4 regions of the Actinoalloteichus hymeniacidonis genome follow, and region 2 is predicted to be linked to each of the others. Evidence: riboswitches for the same ligand, from Rfam matches in the RefSeq annotation. Region 2 holds a riboswitch; each other region holds the start of a gene.
The links. A riboswitch is a leader RNA that binds a small molecule or an ion and turns the genes downstream of it on or off. The one in region 2 is predicted to bind cobalamin.
Positions count from the first base shown of each region.

Region 1: another riboswitch for cobalamin. It lies ahead of BKA25_RS16580 (ribonucleoside-diphosphate reductase subunit alpha); the one in region 2 lies ahead of BKA25_RS27885 (CbiQ family ECF transporter T component).
Region 3: another riboswitch for cobalamin. It lies ahead of BKA25_RS13785 (hypothetical protein); the one in region 2 lies ahead of BKA25_RS27885 (CbiQ family ECF transporter T component).
Region 4: another riboswitch for cobalamin. It lies ahead of metE (5-methyltetrahydropteroyltriglutamate--homocysteine S-methyltransferase); the one in region 2 lies ahead of BKA25_RS27885 (CbiQ family ECF transporter T component).

Region 1 is NZ_JACHIS010000001.1:4,020,662-4,024,243, forward strand. Features, by position in the region: gene BKA25_RS16570 (metal ABC transporter ATP-binding protein) at 1-86, opposite strand, end outside; gene BKA25_RS16575 (metal ABC transporter solute-binding protein, Zn/Mn family) at 83-1,105, opposite strand; cobalamin riboswitch at 1,293-1,540, shown strand; gene BKA25_RS16580 (ribonucleoside-diphosphate reductase subunit alpha) at 1,669-3,582, shown strand, end outside.
Region 2 is NZ_JACHIS010000001.1:3,662,052-3,665,633, forward strand. Features, by position in the region: gene BKA25_RS14960 (ATP-grasp domain-containing protein) at 1-642, opposite strand, end outside; gene BKA25_RS14965 (helix-turn-helix transcriptional regulator) at 845-1,738, opposite strand; cobalamin riboswitch at 1,867-2,018, shown strand; gene BKA25_RS27885 (CbiQ family ECF transporter T component) at 2,257-3,354, shown strand; gene BKA25_RS14975 (ABC transporter ATP-binding protein) at 3,351-3,582, shown strand, end outside.
Region 3 is NZ_JACHIS010000001.1:3,391,223-3,394,804, reverse strand. Features, by position in the region: gene BKA25_RS13795 (hypothetical protein) at 1-120, opposite strand, end outside; gene BKA25_RS13790 (hypothetical protein) at 126-1,721, opposite strand; gene BKA25_RS13785 (hypothetical protein) at 1,721-2,293, opposite strand; cobalamin riboswitch at 2,380-2,515, opposite strand; gene BKA25_RS28400 (carbohydrate ABC transporter permease) at 2,662-3,489, opposite strand; gene BKA25_RS13775 (carbohydrate ABC transporter permease) at 3,486-3,582, opposite strand, start outside.
Region 4 is NZ_JACHIS010000001.1:4,011,344-4,014,925, forward strand. Features, by position in the region: gene metE (5-methyltetrahydropteroyltriglutamate--homocysteine S-methyltransferase) at 1-1,076, opposite strand, end outside; cobalamin riboswitch at 1,248-1,420, opposite strand; gene BKA25_RS16535 (acyl-CoA thioesterase) at 1,561-2,112, shown strand; gene BKA25_RS16540 (ABC transporter permease) at 2,388-3,179, opposite strand; gene BKA25_RS16545 (ATP-binding cassette domain-containing protein) at 3,176-3,582, opposite strand, start outside.

The sequences.
Region 1 (3,582 bases), 360 kb from region 2:
ACCACCAGTTCGGGCACCGCCAGCACGGCTCGGCCCCGGTATCCGACGGTCAGGTCGGTGATGGACAACGCGGGTGTGGCGCTCATCGCAGCCCCGCCACGAGCAGATCGACGTCGGTCCGAATCATCCCGGGATAGGTGCCTTCCGGGGTCCCGGCCGCACCTGCCGCGTCGGCGTACAGGCTGCCGCCGATCGTCGCGGTGGCTCCGAGCGCGGCCGCGGCATCCAGCACGGCGGCCGAGGTCTGCTCGGACACACTGGATTCGACGAACACGGCGCGCACTCCGTGTTCGGCGATGATGCCCGCCACCCGGTCGATGTCGGACACCGTGGCCTCGTCCGCGGTGGAGATGCCCTGGATCGCCTCGACCCGCAGGTCGTAGGCCCGACCGAGATAGCGGAACGCGTCATGCGAGGTGATCAGGATGCGCCGGGACTCCGGGATCTCGGCGAGTCGGGCCCCGACCTCCTCGTGTAGGGCTGCGAGCTCGGCCCGATGTCGGTCCCAGCGGGATCGGTGCCTCACGGCGTGGCCGGGGTCGACCTCGGTGAGCGTGTCGGCGACGGACTCCAATGCATCGCTCCACAGTGCCACGTCGAACCAGAGGTGCGGATCGTACTCCTGCGCGCCGCCCGATTCGGCGGGCAGCAGCGCGGCGGTGGGCACGGTCTCGCCGACGAACACCACGCGGGTGTCCTCGGCGAGATCGTCGAGAACGGGTCGGAGCCCGGCCTCCAGGTGCAGTCCGACGGCGACGACCAGATCCGCTTCGCGAAGCAGGGTCAGATCGCCTGCCTGAGCCTGGTAGAGGTGCGGATCGACGCCGCTTCCCATCAGTCCGGTCAGTTCGATGTCGGAGCCGCCGATCACGCCGACCGCATCGGTGAGGAAGTTGGTCGTGGTCACCACGCGCAGTCTGTCGCCCGATTCGGCGTGATCGGCGGAGTTCCCGCCGCCCAGCGCCCACCCGGTGGCGGCGAGTACTGCGGCGATCGACGCCGTGATGCCGAGTGCGACACGCCGAGTTCGGCAGGTTCTGGCCCGTTGCCGGTCCCGCGCGGGAGCCTCGTGCTCACCGGGGACCTGATCCGATATCGGCTCCACCGCGCTCCTCTCGACCGATCACACCCGCACTATTGAGAATAGTTTTCACCAGAACCCGGGGTCGAATCGACTGTGACACCGCCCCGCGACCACGGATCCGCAGTCGTCTCGGCGCGTCACCCTAACCGACCGCCTCACGAAACACGCCAGGATCTTGGGGTGAATTACAGAGCGGACCCCAACATGTAGTCTCTCCCCCGCTGATGGTTCGTCACGGCCCCAACGGGTGCCACGACGAGGAGACAGGGAACCCGGCGGGAATCCGGGACTGCCCCGCAGCGGTGAACGGGAACGACAGCCGTCGCCGTCCAACTTGGACGGTGTAGCCACACTGGGAGACCTCCGGTCCCCGGGAAGTGACGGCCGTAGGACCGGTGAGAGACCACTCGCCGGATGCCCGTGAGTCCGAAGACCTGCCATCGGCGCGTGCCAACGCGCACGTCGTCCGCGGCCTCGAGGGTGGGCCGAGTGGACAGTGCCTGCCCCGCCATGCCGTGGGCCGGGCGCTGCCGCGCGCTCCTTCCTCACCGGGCCGATGCCATGCCGGCTACGAGGAGACCACCGTGACCGTCGAGTCACTCCGACCCGCCCGAACCGTCTCGGACGATCGCCGCGCGATCGCCGAGACCGCCGCCCTTTTCCTGCCCGGCACCGAGGCGTCGGCGGACCCCACCGAGCCGATGCCGCCCGGCGAGCATCCCGGTGTGCCCACCATCGATGTGCGCGCCGCCGTGGCCCGCGACATCGCGGTGCGCGGTACGGACGGCACCTCGAGCCCCTTGGACGTCGGCAGGCTCGCAGCGACCGTGGCACAGGCCTGTGCGGGTCTGGCCGGAGTCAGCGCACAGACGGTCTTCGATGAGACGCTGCGCAATCTCTACGACGGGATCGGCGCCGACGAGCTCGCGCTCGCGCAGATCATGTCCGCCCGCAGCATGGTGGAGATCGAGCCGCACTACTCCCAGGTCGCCGCACGGCTGCTGCTGGAACGACTGCGGGCCGAAGCGCTGACCTTCCTCGACCAGCCCGTTCCCGCCGCCGACTCCGAGGACATCGTGGCGGGTTACCCGGCCGCGTTCGAGGCCTTCGTCCACCGTGGTGTCGCCCTGGAACTGCTCGACCCGGCACTGGCCGAGTTCGACCTCGACCGGATCGGCGCGGCGCTGCGCCCACACCGGGACCGAGACTTCCAGTTCCTCGGGCTGCAGACGCTCTACGACCGGTACCTCCAGCACAGCGACGATGTCCGATTCGAGCTGCCGCAGATGTTCTTCATGCGGGTGGCGATGGGCCTGGCGCTGCGCGAGGACGACCGGGAGGGACGGGCGATCGAGTTCTACGAGCTGCTGTCCACCTTCTCGTTCATGTGCTCCACGCCGACCCTGTTCAACTCCGGAACCACCCGGCCCCAGCTCTCCTCGTGCTTCCTCACCACCGTCGAGGACGACCTGAGCGGGATCTTCCACGGGATCCGCAACAACGCGATGCTGTCGAAGTACGCGGGCGGGCTCGGCAACGACTGGACGCCGGTGCGCGGCCTGGGCGCCCACATCAAGGGCACCAACGGCTCCTCGCAGGGCGTGGTTCCCTTCTTGAAGATCGCCAACGACACCGCGGTGGCGGTCAACCAGGGCGGCAAGCGACTCGGCGCGGTGTGCGCCTACCTGGAGACCTGGCACGTCGACGTCGAGGAGTTCCTCGACCTGCGCAAGAACACCGGTGACGACCGGCGACGCACCCACGATATGAACACGGCGAACTGGGTCCCCGACGAGTTCCTGCGTCGTGTCGAGGCCGACGAGCAGTGGACGCTGTTCTCCCCCGACGAGGTGCCGGACCTGCACGATCGCTACGGCCAGGACTTCGCAACGGCCTACCGGTCCTACGAGGCGGCCGCCGACCGGGGCGAGATCAAGGTCTTCCGCCGGGTCCGGGCCGTCGAGCTGTGGCGTCGGATGCTGACGATGCTGTTCGAGACCGGGCACCCGTGGATCACCTTCAAGGACCCGTGCAACCTGCGGTCCCCACAGCAGCACATCGGGGTGGTGCACTCGTCCAACCTGTGCACCGAGATCACCCTGAACACCTCCGCCGACGAGGTCGCGGTTTGCAACCTCGGCTCGGTCAACCTCGCCGCCCACCTGCACCGGGGCCCGAACGGCGAGCTCGAGCTGGACCGGGATCGGCTGCGCACCACCGTCACCACCGCCGTCCGGATGCTGGACAACGTGGTGGACGTCAACTTCTACACGATCCCGGAGGCCCGTCGCTCCAACCTGCGGCACCGCCCGGTCGGGCTGGGCATGATGGGCTTCCAGGACGCCCTGTTCCGGCTCGGACTGCCGGTCGCCTCCGAGGAGGCGGTGGCCTTCGCCGACCGCAGCATGGAGGAGATCAGCTACCACGCGATCGCCGCGTCCAGCGAGCTGGCGGCCCAGCGCGGCAGCTACGAGACCTTCGCGGGTTCGCTGTGGAGC
Region 2 (3,582 bases):
CCGGCCGAAGGAGACGATCGGCCACAGTTCGGTGACGCCGCCCGCGCTCATCAGTTCCAGGCCGAACTCCTCACCGCCGCAGGCGTGCTGGACGACGAGGGGGGACCCGGTGGCGGGCAGGGCGGCGATCGCGTCGCGGTCGGCGAGGTGCGCACGCCTGCGGTCCGGCGGCGCCGTGGCCTGCTCGACCACGACGGGGAACCCGCCGACCTTGGCGACCGCCGCCTCGATCTCGCTTCGGCGTCGGCAGATCACGGTCCGAGGAACCGGCCAGTTCTCGTCCTGCGCGATCCGGTGGAACAGCGCCTGGTCCGTGACCAGGTCGGCGAACGCCGTCGAGTGCACGACCGCCCGGCGTCCGCACCCGCGCCACCGCTCGGCCGCCGCAGCCAGGGTGGGCAGCAGTCGACCCTGCTCGATCGGGCACAGACTCGGCACGACCAACTCGATGCGTTCCTCGGTCCAGGCGTCCACCAGTTCGCCCTGTTCGGTTGATCCGACGATGGGCCGGTGGCGAGATCGTCTTCCGACGTAGCCGGTGACGTCGGTGGGGCTCAGCAACAGCAGATCGTGCCGCCCCGACCGGGTGATGGAGTCGACGACCCGCTCGGCGCGGAACTCTCCGATGACGGCGATCCTCATGTGACTGCCTCGTCCTTCGTCGGTAAGCCCGGCCACCCGGACGACCGTTGTCCTGACGTCGTCTCGGGTCGCGGGTTCGAGCCGTCCGATCGGCCGTGTTCGCGGCGGCTGGCGAACGCCGGTGAAGCCCCGCCACCGCCATTCGACCACTCTTCGTGACCAATGTCGATCACTTACGGTGATTACCTCGGTTGCACGGGCGTTACGCGAAACGGAGTCGCGTTTCGAGGTCTCCTGCCGCCATCGGTACTCCGGATGAATGCGGTGCGCTGATCGACTCCGGCTCGACCACCCGCAGGGCCCGCAACATGCCCAGGGCCTCCGCACTGCGGCTGCCGGGTTCCGCGTGGTAGATCACGAGCTGTTGGCCCGCCGCGCCACGCACGTCGAACGCCTGGTAGGTCAGGGTCAGCGCTCCCACGTCGGGATGAAGGAAGTCCTTTGCCTCGTGGGTCTTACCCCGGACCTGGTGGGTCCCCCACAGCTCGCGGAACGCCGGACTGCCCTCGGACAGCGCCTCGATCAGCGACTCGAATCTCGGATCGTGCTGCGCGAAACCCGAGGCCGATCGCAGGTTGGCCACCGTGGCCTGGGCCGCTCGATCCCACTGCGGGTAGAACCGTCGGGCGGCCGGATGCAGGAAGACCATCTCCGCCAGGTTCCCTGCGGGACGCAACGGCGCGAACAACGCGTCGGCCAGGGCATTGGTGGCGAGCACGTCCAGCATGCGGTTGATGACGAACACCGGGGTGGCGAGGTAGCCGTCGATCAACTGGCGCAACTCGACGCCGACGCCGGGCTCGATCGCCGATTCGGCAGGCGGCGTCGAGCCCGCCAGCCGGTACAGGTGCTCCCGCGCGGCCGGGCCGAGATCGAGCGCGCGGGCCAGCGCATCCAGCACCTGCGGCGACGGGTTGCGTTCCCTGCCCTGCTCCAGGCGGGTGTAGTAGTCGACGTTCACCCCGGCGAGGACGGCGACCTCCTCACGCCGTAGCCCGCTCACCTTGCGCTGCCCGGAGTACAGCAGACCCGCGTCCTGGGGAGTCCGCTGTGCGCGGCGCGCTCGGAGGAACTCGCCCAACCCGCTACCCGTCATATCCCCACGGTAGGGGCACCGCACGTCGACGAGGTGGGTATGTCACACCCACCCAACCTGGACCTCGGACGCCTCGAGATCGATACTGGATCATCGCCGAGAGCGTGGGTTAATCTGCTCGGTGGCCTGTCCCGCCGGTTGCCGCCGGTGGACGACGGCGACAACTCCATACGTCTCTCGGGCGGGGGAAGCCGGTGACAATCCGGCGCTGACCCGCAACCGTGAATCGTGCGCCGTCCGCATGATGAGCCGGATCACCCGCCGGAGACGAGCGGCTTCAAACACTGTCGTGGTCCACGGTGGGAGCCCGAATCGGCAGACATGCGTCTGCGCCGGCTCTCGCCGGTCGCCGCAGGCATGCCGCCGGTTCGGACGCCTCTTCCCAGACCCACTCGGGAAAGGCGTTCTTGAACGATGCTGGGTGGGCCGGGCAGGACACCGCGCGGTCGAGCGCGGACCGCCGAACCGACCAGACGCTCCGACCATGCCGAACACCGCATCGAGATCGGGCGGGCCGGGTGAACGGCGTCGCGAGTCTGCTGGGCAGCGCCCTGCCGCGCCCGCTGCATCCCGGAGCCTGGTGGTTATGGGCGCTGGCACTGGCCGCGGCGGCGAGTCGGACCACCAATCCGCTGTTACTGGGCCTGATCCTGACGGTCGCGGGCTACGTGGTGGTCCAGCGGCGTGGGAGTGCGCCGTGGGCGGCGACCTTCCGGATGTACGTGTACCTCGGGGTGTTCGTCGTCATCATGCGGGTGTTGTGGCGAGTGGTCTTCGGCGGCGGCGCTGGCGAGCACATCCTGTTCGCGCTGCCGGAGATCACCCTTCCCGAGGCGGCGGCGGGGATCCGGCTCCTCGGCCCGGTGAGCGCCGAGCAGGTCCTCGGCGGCTTCTACGACGGTCTCCGGCTGGCGACCATGTTGATCTGTCTCGGCGCCGCGAACTCACTGGCCGATCCACGACGGATGCTCAAGGCGGTGCCCGCCGCGCTGTACCAGATCAGCACCTCGGTGGTCGTCGCGCTCTCGGTGGCGCCACAGCTGATGGAGAGCGTGCTACGCGTACGGCGGGCCAGAAGGCTGCGTGGTGGCGGCGGACGCGGGATGCGGGCGTTGCGGGGGATCATCGTTCCCGTACTGGCCGACGCGCTGGACCGATCGCTCGCCCTGGCCTCCGCCATGGATTCACGGGGCTATGGCCGACTCGGCGACACACCGGCGAGAACGCGCCGATGGACCGGTGGTCTGGTGATCGCCGGCCTGTTGGGGGTCTGCGTCGGCGTCTACGGCCTGCTGGGCGGTACCGGACCCGTGTTCGGCCCGGCGATCACGGTCACCGGATTACTCCTGGCCGGCTCGGGTTTCGCGTTGGCGGGCCGTCGCATCCGGCGCAGCGTCTATCGGCCGGACCGCTGGCGGCTACCGGAGACCTCGGTGGTGATCTGCGGGCTGATCACGGTGATCCTGCTCGTGGTGGGCGCCGAGCTCGACCCGCTGAGTCTGCATCCCGCACTGAGCCCGCCGAGTTGGCCGACGGCGACGCTCCTACCGGTTCTCGGCATTCTCGCGGGGGTCGCCCCCGCCTGGCTCGCCCCACCGCCGGAGGTAACCGCGTGATCCGTTTCGAGCAGGTGTCGATCAGCTACGACGACGACACCGGACCGGTGCTGTCCGAGATCGACCTGGAGATCGCCGAGGGCGAACTGTGCCTGGTGGTCGGCCACACCGGATCCGGGAAGTCGACGCTGTTGGGTGCGATCAACGGGCTGGTGCCGCACTTCACCGGTGGCACGCTGCGCGGCCGGGTACACGTGGCCGGCCGGGACACCAGGACGAACCCGCCCC
Region 3 (3,582 bases), 270 kb from region 2:
CCCGGTGGACGCCGTGCAGGCCTGGGCCTCGGCGGGAACCGGAGCCGTTCCGATCACCGTGCCCGCGAGGGCCGCGAGGGTCGCGACCGCGATGACACCGACCCGTTGCACCAGCCTCATCGGCGTCACACCTTCGCTCGTCGACCCAACCGGCCGATCAACAGATAACTCGCCGCCGCGAGCAGTAATGCCGCACCGATCGCCGTCGCCGAACCCGCCGGAGTCCGAAGGAAGGCGATGAGCGCTGCGGCCGGGCCCGGCGGGTTCGTCGCTGCGGACGCGTGGTCCTCGGTGCTCGGCTGTGGAGTCTGGCCGCCGAACCAAGACAGCTCGGAACGGTCGGATTCACCGGTCGCCTGTTCGGTCTCCTCGGCCGTCTCCTCGGCGGACTCCCCATCGAGGCCGTTCGTACCGGCGTACCCGGGTGACCCGGCATGACCCGGTAGACCCGGCAGGCCGGGTTGCCCCGGCGCACCCGGCTCCCCAGGAGCCCCCGGTCGGCCCGGCGCTCCCGGTACTCCCGGTACTCCCGGTTCACCGGGCTCGGGCGGTTCGGATTCTCGCGGAGGATCGGTCGGGGGAGGTTCCGGCGCGGGTGGCGGAGGCGGGTCCGTCGGTGGCGTCGCGGACAACCCGAGCAGCGCCTGCGAGGTCGAGCGGCGCAGCCGGTCCTGGTTGCCCGCGCGACTCCAATAGAGCGGGCCGTCCTCCAAGACGTCCAGATAGTCCTGTGTCGAGTAGGACACCGCGCCCGCCATGTCCCCCGGTGCGACGTCGGGGGGAAGCTGTACCGAACTCAGCCAGCCACCCGCCCTCCCGGCGGGCTCGGCTGCGCCCGCCGAGGTGAGGGCGAGCGCGGCCAGTCCGGTGCTGTTGGCGTTGAGGGTCTGCTCGATCAGCTGCGGCGAGGAGGAGTCGAAGCCGAATCCGCCGCCGGAGTGTTGCCGCTCGCGCAACCACCGCACACCCCGGTCCAAGGCCGCCTGGTCGCCGCCGACCTCCGCCAGCGCCCAGACCGCCATCGCCGTGTTGTCCACACTGACCAGTGCGTCGTCGGTCTCCGAACACGTCGATCCGACGTCGGCGACGGGCGGGGCGTTGCGGAATCCGCCGCTCGGGCACTGTTGGCGGACCAGGTAGTCGATGCTGGGTTGTTGATCGAGGGTCAGCCGCGCCTGGTCGGCGTGCTCCTGCATCGCCATCAACGCCAGAGACTGCGAGAAGGTGTTGGACAGGTCGCGACGAGGGTCGTACTCGCCGACGTTGAGATTGCGATAGCGCCCGTCGACGTCGAGGGTCGCGGACAACCGCGCGGGAAGGTCGATCGGCACGCCCTCGGAGTCCACCCCCCAATCGGTGGGGTCGACGCCCGCCCGAACGGCGACCATCAGGCGTTTCGCGACACCGCCGGAGACGGTGATCCGGCCGTTGTAGTACATCTCCCGCAGCGAGCGCACTCCCTGGGAGAAGGCCTCGCCATGCCGGTCGGCCGCGTGCAGCCCGATCAGGGTGTCCGCCAGCAGGCCACTGTCCGGCGTCCCCGGGGTGGTGGACGGGAAGACGTAGTCCAGTCGGACGAGTTCCCGTTCCAGGAACCCGGCCGCCGTGCCCGCCTCGGCGGATCCGACACCCGGTGTCGGATCCGCCGAGGCGGTGGGATGAACGAGCCCGACGATCAGCAGGAGTGCGCCTGCCGCGAGCCCGGAGCGGAATCGGACCATCAGGGCGCGGGCACCCAATCGGGATCGAGGGCCTCGGCCAGCGTCAGGCTCATCTCGTTCGGGTCTGCGGCGGTGCCCGCACCGAAGGAGAAGCCGAGGACATCACCCGACGGCGGGTCGTAGGTGTCCACGCCCTCGTCGGCGTAGCCCCAGGCCGTGCCGGTCACGTCGGGCACCCAGAACGCCCAGTAGGACGCGTCGGGCAGGAACCCGGTGCAGCTGTCGTCGGTCGCACTGGGCAGGCCGTCGATCCGACACAGGTACTGGTAGGGGCCCGCCTCGCCCTCTCCGACGCCGTGCTCGGGTGCGACGTCGACATCGGTCAGCGCGGCGAAGGCCGTGGCGGGGTCGAGGTCGGTGCACCGCCGGACCACCTCGCCACCGGCGTGCCCGGTGAAGTCGACGACCACCGTGACACCGCTGCTTCCGGTGCACGGCCCGTCGGTCCAGGCGGCGATACCGACCTCGTCGGGCAGCGGGTCGGCCGCAGCGACGGCGGGTGCGCCCGCCACCAGCAGGGCGCCCGCGAAGAATCCGGCTAAGACACGATGGATCGAACGACTCGAGGACATGGCCTGGAGTTCCCTTCGGTTCACCGCAGACCGCAGTCCGGAGCCGATCGGCTCCGAAGCTCCGCGCTGCATTCCACGACAGAGGAGCTGGACAATGCGGCACGATGGGCAGTCCGACTCGCACCTGCCACAGGCAGGCGCTCACGGTTGCGGGTCAGCGCCGGATTCGCACCGGCTTCCCCCATCGCGCAGCAGAAACTGCACCGTCCTCATTGGAGTGACGGCCGATTCGAACGTAACCCATCACCTCGCGCAGCGGAAGACGTCGGAAGCGTCGTTCAAGTGCTTCGCTGCCACTTCGAGACCGTGTCGAGTCGCCGCCGTTTCGTAGTCCGCTCCGACCGGCATCACGGCGGCGACGGATGTGGTCAGGCCTTGACGCTGCCCGAGGTGAGACCGCTGACGATGAAACGCTGGAACGCCGCGAAGATCAGCACGATCGGGACGCTGATCAGCGTCGCCACAGCCATCAACGATCCCCAGGCCGTTCCGTACCGGCCGACGAAGGAGTTCAGCAGCACGGTGACCGGCTGCACCGACTCCGAACTGGCCAGGGTGATACCGAAGACGAACTCGCCCCAGGCCAGCAGGAACGCGAAGGCGCCCGCCGCGATCAGTCCGGGACGCAGCACCGGCAGCACCACCCGCCGCAGCACGTCCACCATCGAGGCCCCGTCCATCCTGGCGGCCTCCTCCAACTCCATGGGCAGCGCGGCCATCAGCGGCCGCAGCACGATCACGGCGAACGGCAGCGTCAGCGTGGTGTCGGCCAGGATGAGCCCAAGGTGAGTGTCGGTGAGGCCGATGATGCGCATGAGCAGCAGCAACGGCGCCGCCAACACGATGCTGGGCAGCAGCTGGGCCACCATCATGGCCAACAGCATCGAACGGGAGCCCGGCACCCCCGTCCGAGTGATCGCATAGGTGAGCGGCGCGGCCAGCAGCAGTGTGAGGATCGTCGTCCCCAGGGCGATGATCGCGCTACTCAGCAACGCCTGCGTCAGCAGTGGATCGGCGATGGCCGAGGCGTAGTTCTCGCCCGAAGGCGGCAGCGGCACCCACTGCGGCGGGATGGCCAGGACGTTCTCCGGCCGCTTCAGACTGGTGGCGACCATCCAATAGAGCGGCAGCAGGAAGACCGCGACGATCGCCGTCGCGATGCCGGTGAGCAGCCATGGTCTGCGGGTGCGGGTCACCGATCGCCCTCCTTGCCGATCCGGCGGACGTACCAGATGGACACCACCAACGGGATCACCAACAGCAGCACCGTGATCGCGGCTCCCTCGCCG
Region 4 (3,582 bases), 350 kb from region 2:
GCGAACGCCAACCGGGAGCGCAGCGCGGGATCGAGGTCGGACTCGGCATCGAGGTCGTAGGGCACGTGCAGCAGCGGCGCCGAGGTGCCGACGACGACCTCGCCTGCCACACCCAGCAGCGTCGCGCAGTAGGCGAGGGCGGCGTCCACGTCGGTCCGCCAGATATTGCGTCCGTCGACGACGCCCGCCAGCACGGTCTTGTCCCGCAGGCCTCGGATGCTCGCGATTCCGTCGAGGTCGGCACGGCCCGCCACGAGATCCAGTCCCACCGCCTCGATCGGAGCCTCGGCCAGCACCTCCAGGGCCGCGCCGAGTGCACCGTGATAGCAGGCCACCAGTGTGCTCGGCCGCTGCCGAGCCTCGCCGATCCTTCGGTAGGCGTGGGCCAGGGCCCGCAGCTCGGCAGGCGTGCGGTCGGCGGCGAAGGCCGGTTCGTCGAACTGGACCCAGTGCGCCCCGGTCTCGGCGAGCTCGGCGAGCAGTTCGAGATAGCAGTCGATCACCGCGTCGAGTTTCTCCAGCGGATCGAATCCGGCCGGGGCCTCGGCGGCGGGCTTGGACAGCAGGAGGAAGGTGACCGGCCCCAACAGCACCGGTCGAGTGGGCACACCCAACTCGGCGGACTCGACGAACTCCTCGACGGGTTTCCGGCTGGCGAGCCGGGGATCGGTGTCGGGCCCCAGCTCGGGCACCAGGTAGTGATAGTTGGTGTCGAACCACTTGGTCAGCTCCAGAGGCGCGAGCTGATCGGCGCCTCGGGCCGCAGCGAAGTAGGTGTCCAACGGTGTGCGATCGGAATCGCGGAAGCGCGCGGGCAGCATGTCCAGCAGGACCGCGGTGTCGAGTACCTGGTCGTAGTAGGAGAACGTGTTGGAGGGCACGGACCCCAGGCCCGCGTCGCGCAGGGCGGTCCAGGTGTCCGCGCGCAGCGAGACCGCGACGCTGTGCAGGGCGTCGGCGTCGATGCGTCCGGCCCAGTACGCCTCCAGCGCCCGTTTGAGTTCTCGATCCGGTCCGATTCGGGGGTAGCCCAGAACCGTGGCGCCCAGCGCCGGGACGTCGGTGCGGTGGGTCATCGCTCTCTCTCCTCGCGAGGCGGCAACGAACCCCGAGGTCGGACACCCGGGCGGCCGGAGACGCGAGCGGACCGCAGCGTGACGGCAGAGGTCACCGATCCCATCGCACCCGGTCCTCCCGCGAAGACCTCGGAGCGGCACGCGCCCAGCCGGGCACGCGCCGCCGATGGCAGGTCTTCGGACTCGCGGGCATTCCGGCCGGGTCGGCCGGTGGACCTACTGTCCGTCGCTTCCCGGGGGCCGCAGACCCCCAGTGCTTCTGATCCGTCCTCGTGCGAGGACGGTGACGGAGTTCGTTCCCGCTCACCGCTGCGGGGCAGTCCCGGAATCACACCGGGTTCCCTCTTGCCTCGTCGCCGCCCGCACCGCACCGATTCGAGCGCGCTGTCGGCCGACGACGAACCATCGGCGGCACCGATCCTAGTCGGCCATGGTGACCGTCGACTCAATATCTCGGCCGTCGGGATCGCCTACGCTCGGTGCCATGCATCCCGTCTCCGAGCTTCCCGGCAAACCGACCTCGGCAGCGGCCACGACACTGAGTCAGATCATGACCGCGAGCGAGACCAACCTGTATGGCACGGTCCATGGCGGCGTGATCATGAAGTTCGTCGACGACGTGGCCGCGGCATGCGCGGGGCGGCACTCGGGTGGCACCGCGTTGACGGTGTTCATGGACGAGATGCTGTTCCTCGTCCCGGTGCGCGTCGGCGATCTGGTGCACGCCAGCGCCCAGGTCAACTGGACCGGACGGACCTCGATGGAGGTCGGCGTCCGGGTGGTCGCGGAGCGTTGGAACGAGTCCGTGCCATCGACCCATGTGGCGACCGCCTACCTCGTCTTCGTGGCCGTCGACTCCGACGGCAAGCCCAGACCGGTGCCGGAGGTACTGCCGGAGTCGGCCATCGACCGCCGCAGGCAGGCGGAGGCCGAGATCCGCCGCGAACACCGATTGGCCCGGCGGGCCGCCATTCGACGCAGTCGTGAGGTCGAGGCCGAGCCGGAGCGGGCCACCGATGCCGCGTCCCGAGGCTGATCCGAGATCTCGGTGCGGGTCGGTTCGTCGTCACCCCTCATCGACGACGAACCGACCATCCACCTGCAGTGCCGAGCCTGAATTCGCCGACCGGCGAATCCACCCCCTCGACCGGTTCGATGGGCCCGCCCGTTCCCATCGGACCGCTCGACTGGCAGGCACTCACGGGAGGCCGGTTTCCCGGCGGATGCCCGCACACACACCGGACACCGTTCTCCCCCCGATCGAACGAGTGATCTCCCCCTATCGAGCGTCCTCGTCCGACGATTCGGTCATCAGCGAGCAGTCCTGCGGACGAACAACGTCGTCGCGATACCGAAGGCCACCAATCCGATGCCGAGACACCAGACGACGGCGAGCAGCGCGTTGTCTCCCACCGGCAGGCCCAGCGTCAGCGCGCGTACCGCCTCGATGACCGGGGTGGCAGGCTGGTTCTCCGCGATGACCCGCAGGAACGAGGGCATCGAGTCGGTGGGCACGAAGCCGCTGCTGAGGTACGGCAGGAACAGGATGGCGAAGGAGAACTGGCTCGCGCCCTGCACCGTCTTGGCCAGCAGGCCGAAGATCATCGACAGCCAGCAGATCATCAGGATGTAGAGGGCGATCACGCCGACGGCGGCGATCCATCCCAGGACATCGGCCTGCGGCCGGAAACCGATGAGCAGAGCCACGCCGACGACCAGACCGGTCGAGACGAGGTTGGTCAACAGGCTCGAGACGACATGTCCGGTGAGTACCGAGGACCTCGTGATCGGCATGGTTCGGAAGCGGTCCACCACCCCGGTGACCAGGTCACCGGTGAGCCCGGTTCCCGTGGAGGATGCGGAGAACCCCGCCGCGAGGATGATCACGCCGGGGACGACGTAGTCGACGTATTCCCGACCCACCTCGATCGCTCCGCCGAAGACGAAGACGAAGAGCAACATCATGATGATGGGCAGCAACAGGGACACGATCAACTCGTCGGGCGTTCGCCGGACATGGCGAAGTTTGCGACCGATCATGATCAGTGAGTCGGAGATCGCCCAGCGCGGGCCGCTCGCGACGGCCGGGTTCGAGGTACTCATCGGGCCGATACCTCCTGGCGGGTGGCGGGATTCGTCGATGCGTCGGAGGTGAGGGCGAGGAACACGTCGTCGAGGCTCGGGGTGTCCAGTTCCAAGGTCGTCGCCGTGGCGCCCGCCTGCCTGGTCCGTTCCAGCAGGACACGGACGTGTTCCGCGGTGCCGTCGAAGGCGACCCGCAATTGCAGTCTCGTCTCGTCGCGGTGCAGAACCTCGTGGCCGAGTCGCCGGGCCGCCCGGTCCAGGTCGGTCTCGTCGAGGAAGGCCAGCTCCACCGCCCCCGGCGACAAGCCACGCTTGAGTTCGGCCGCGGTGCCCTCGGCGACGATCGTGCCGTTGTTCAGCACGGCGATCCGGTCGGCGAGCTGGTCGGCCTCCTCCAGGTACTGCGTGGTGAGCAGGATCG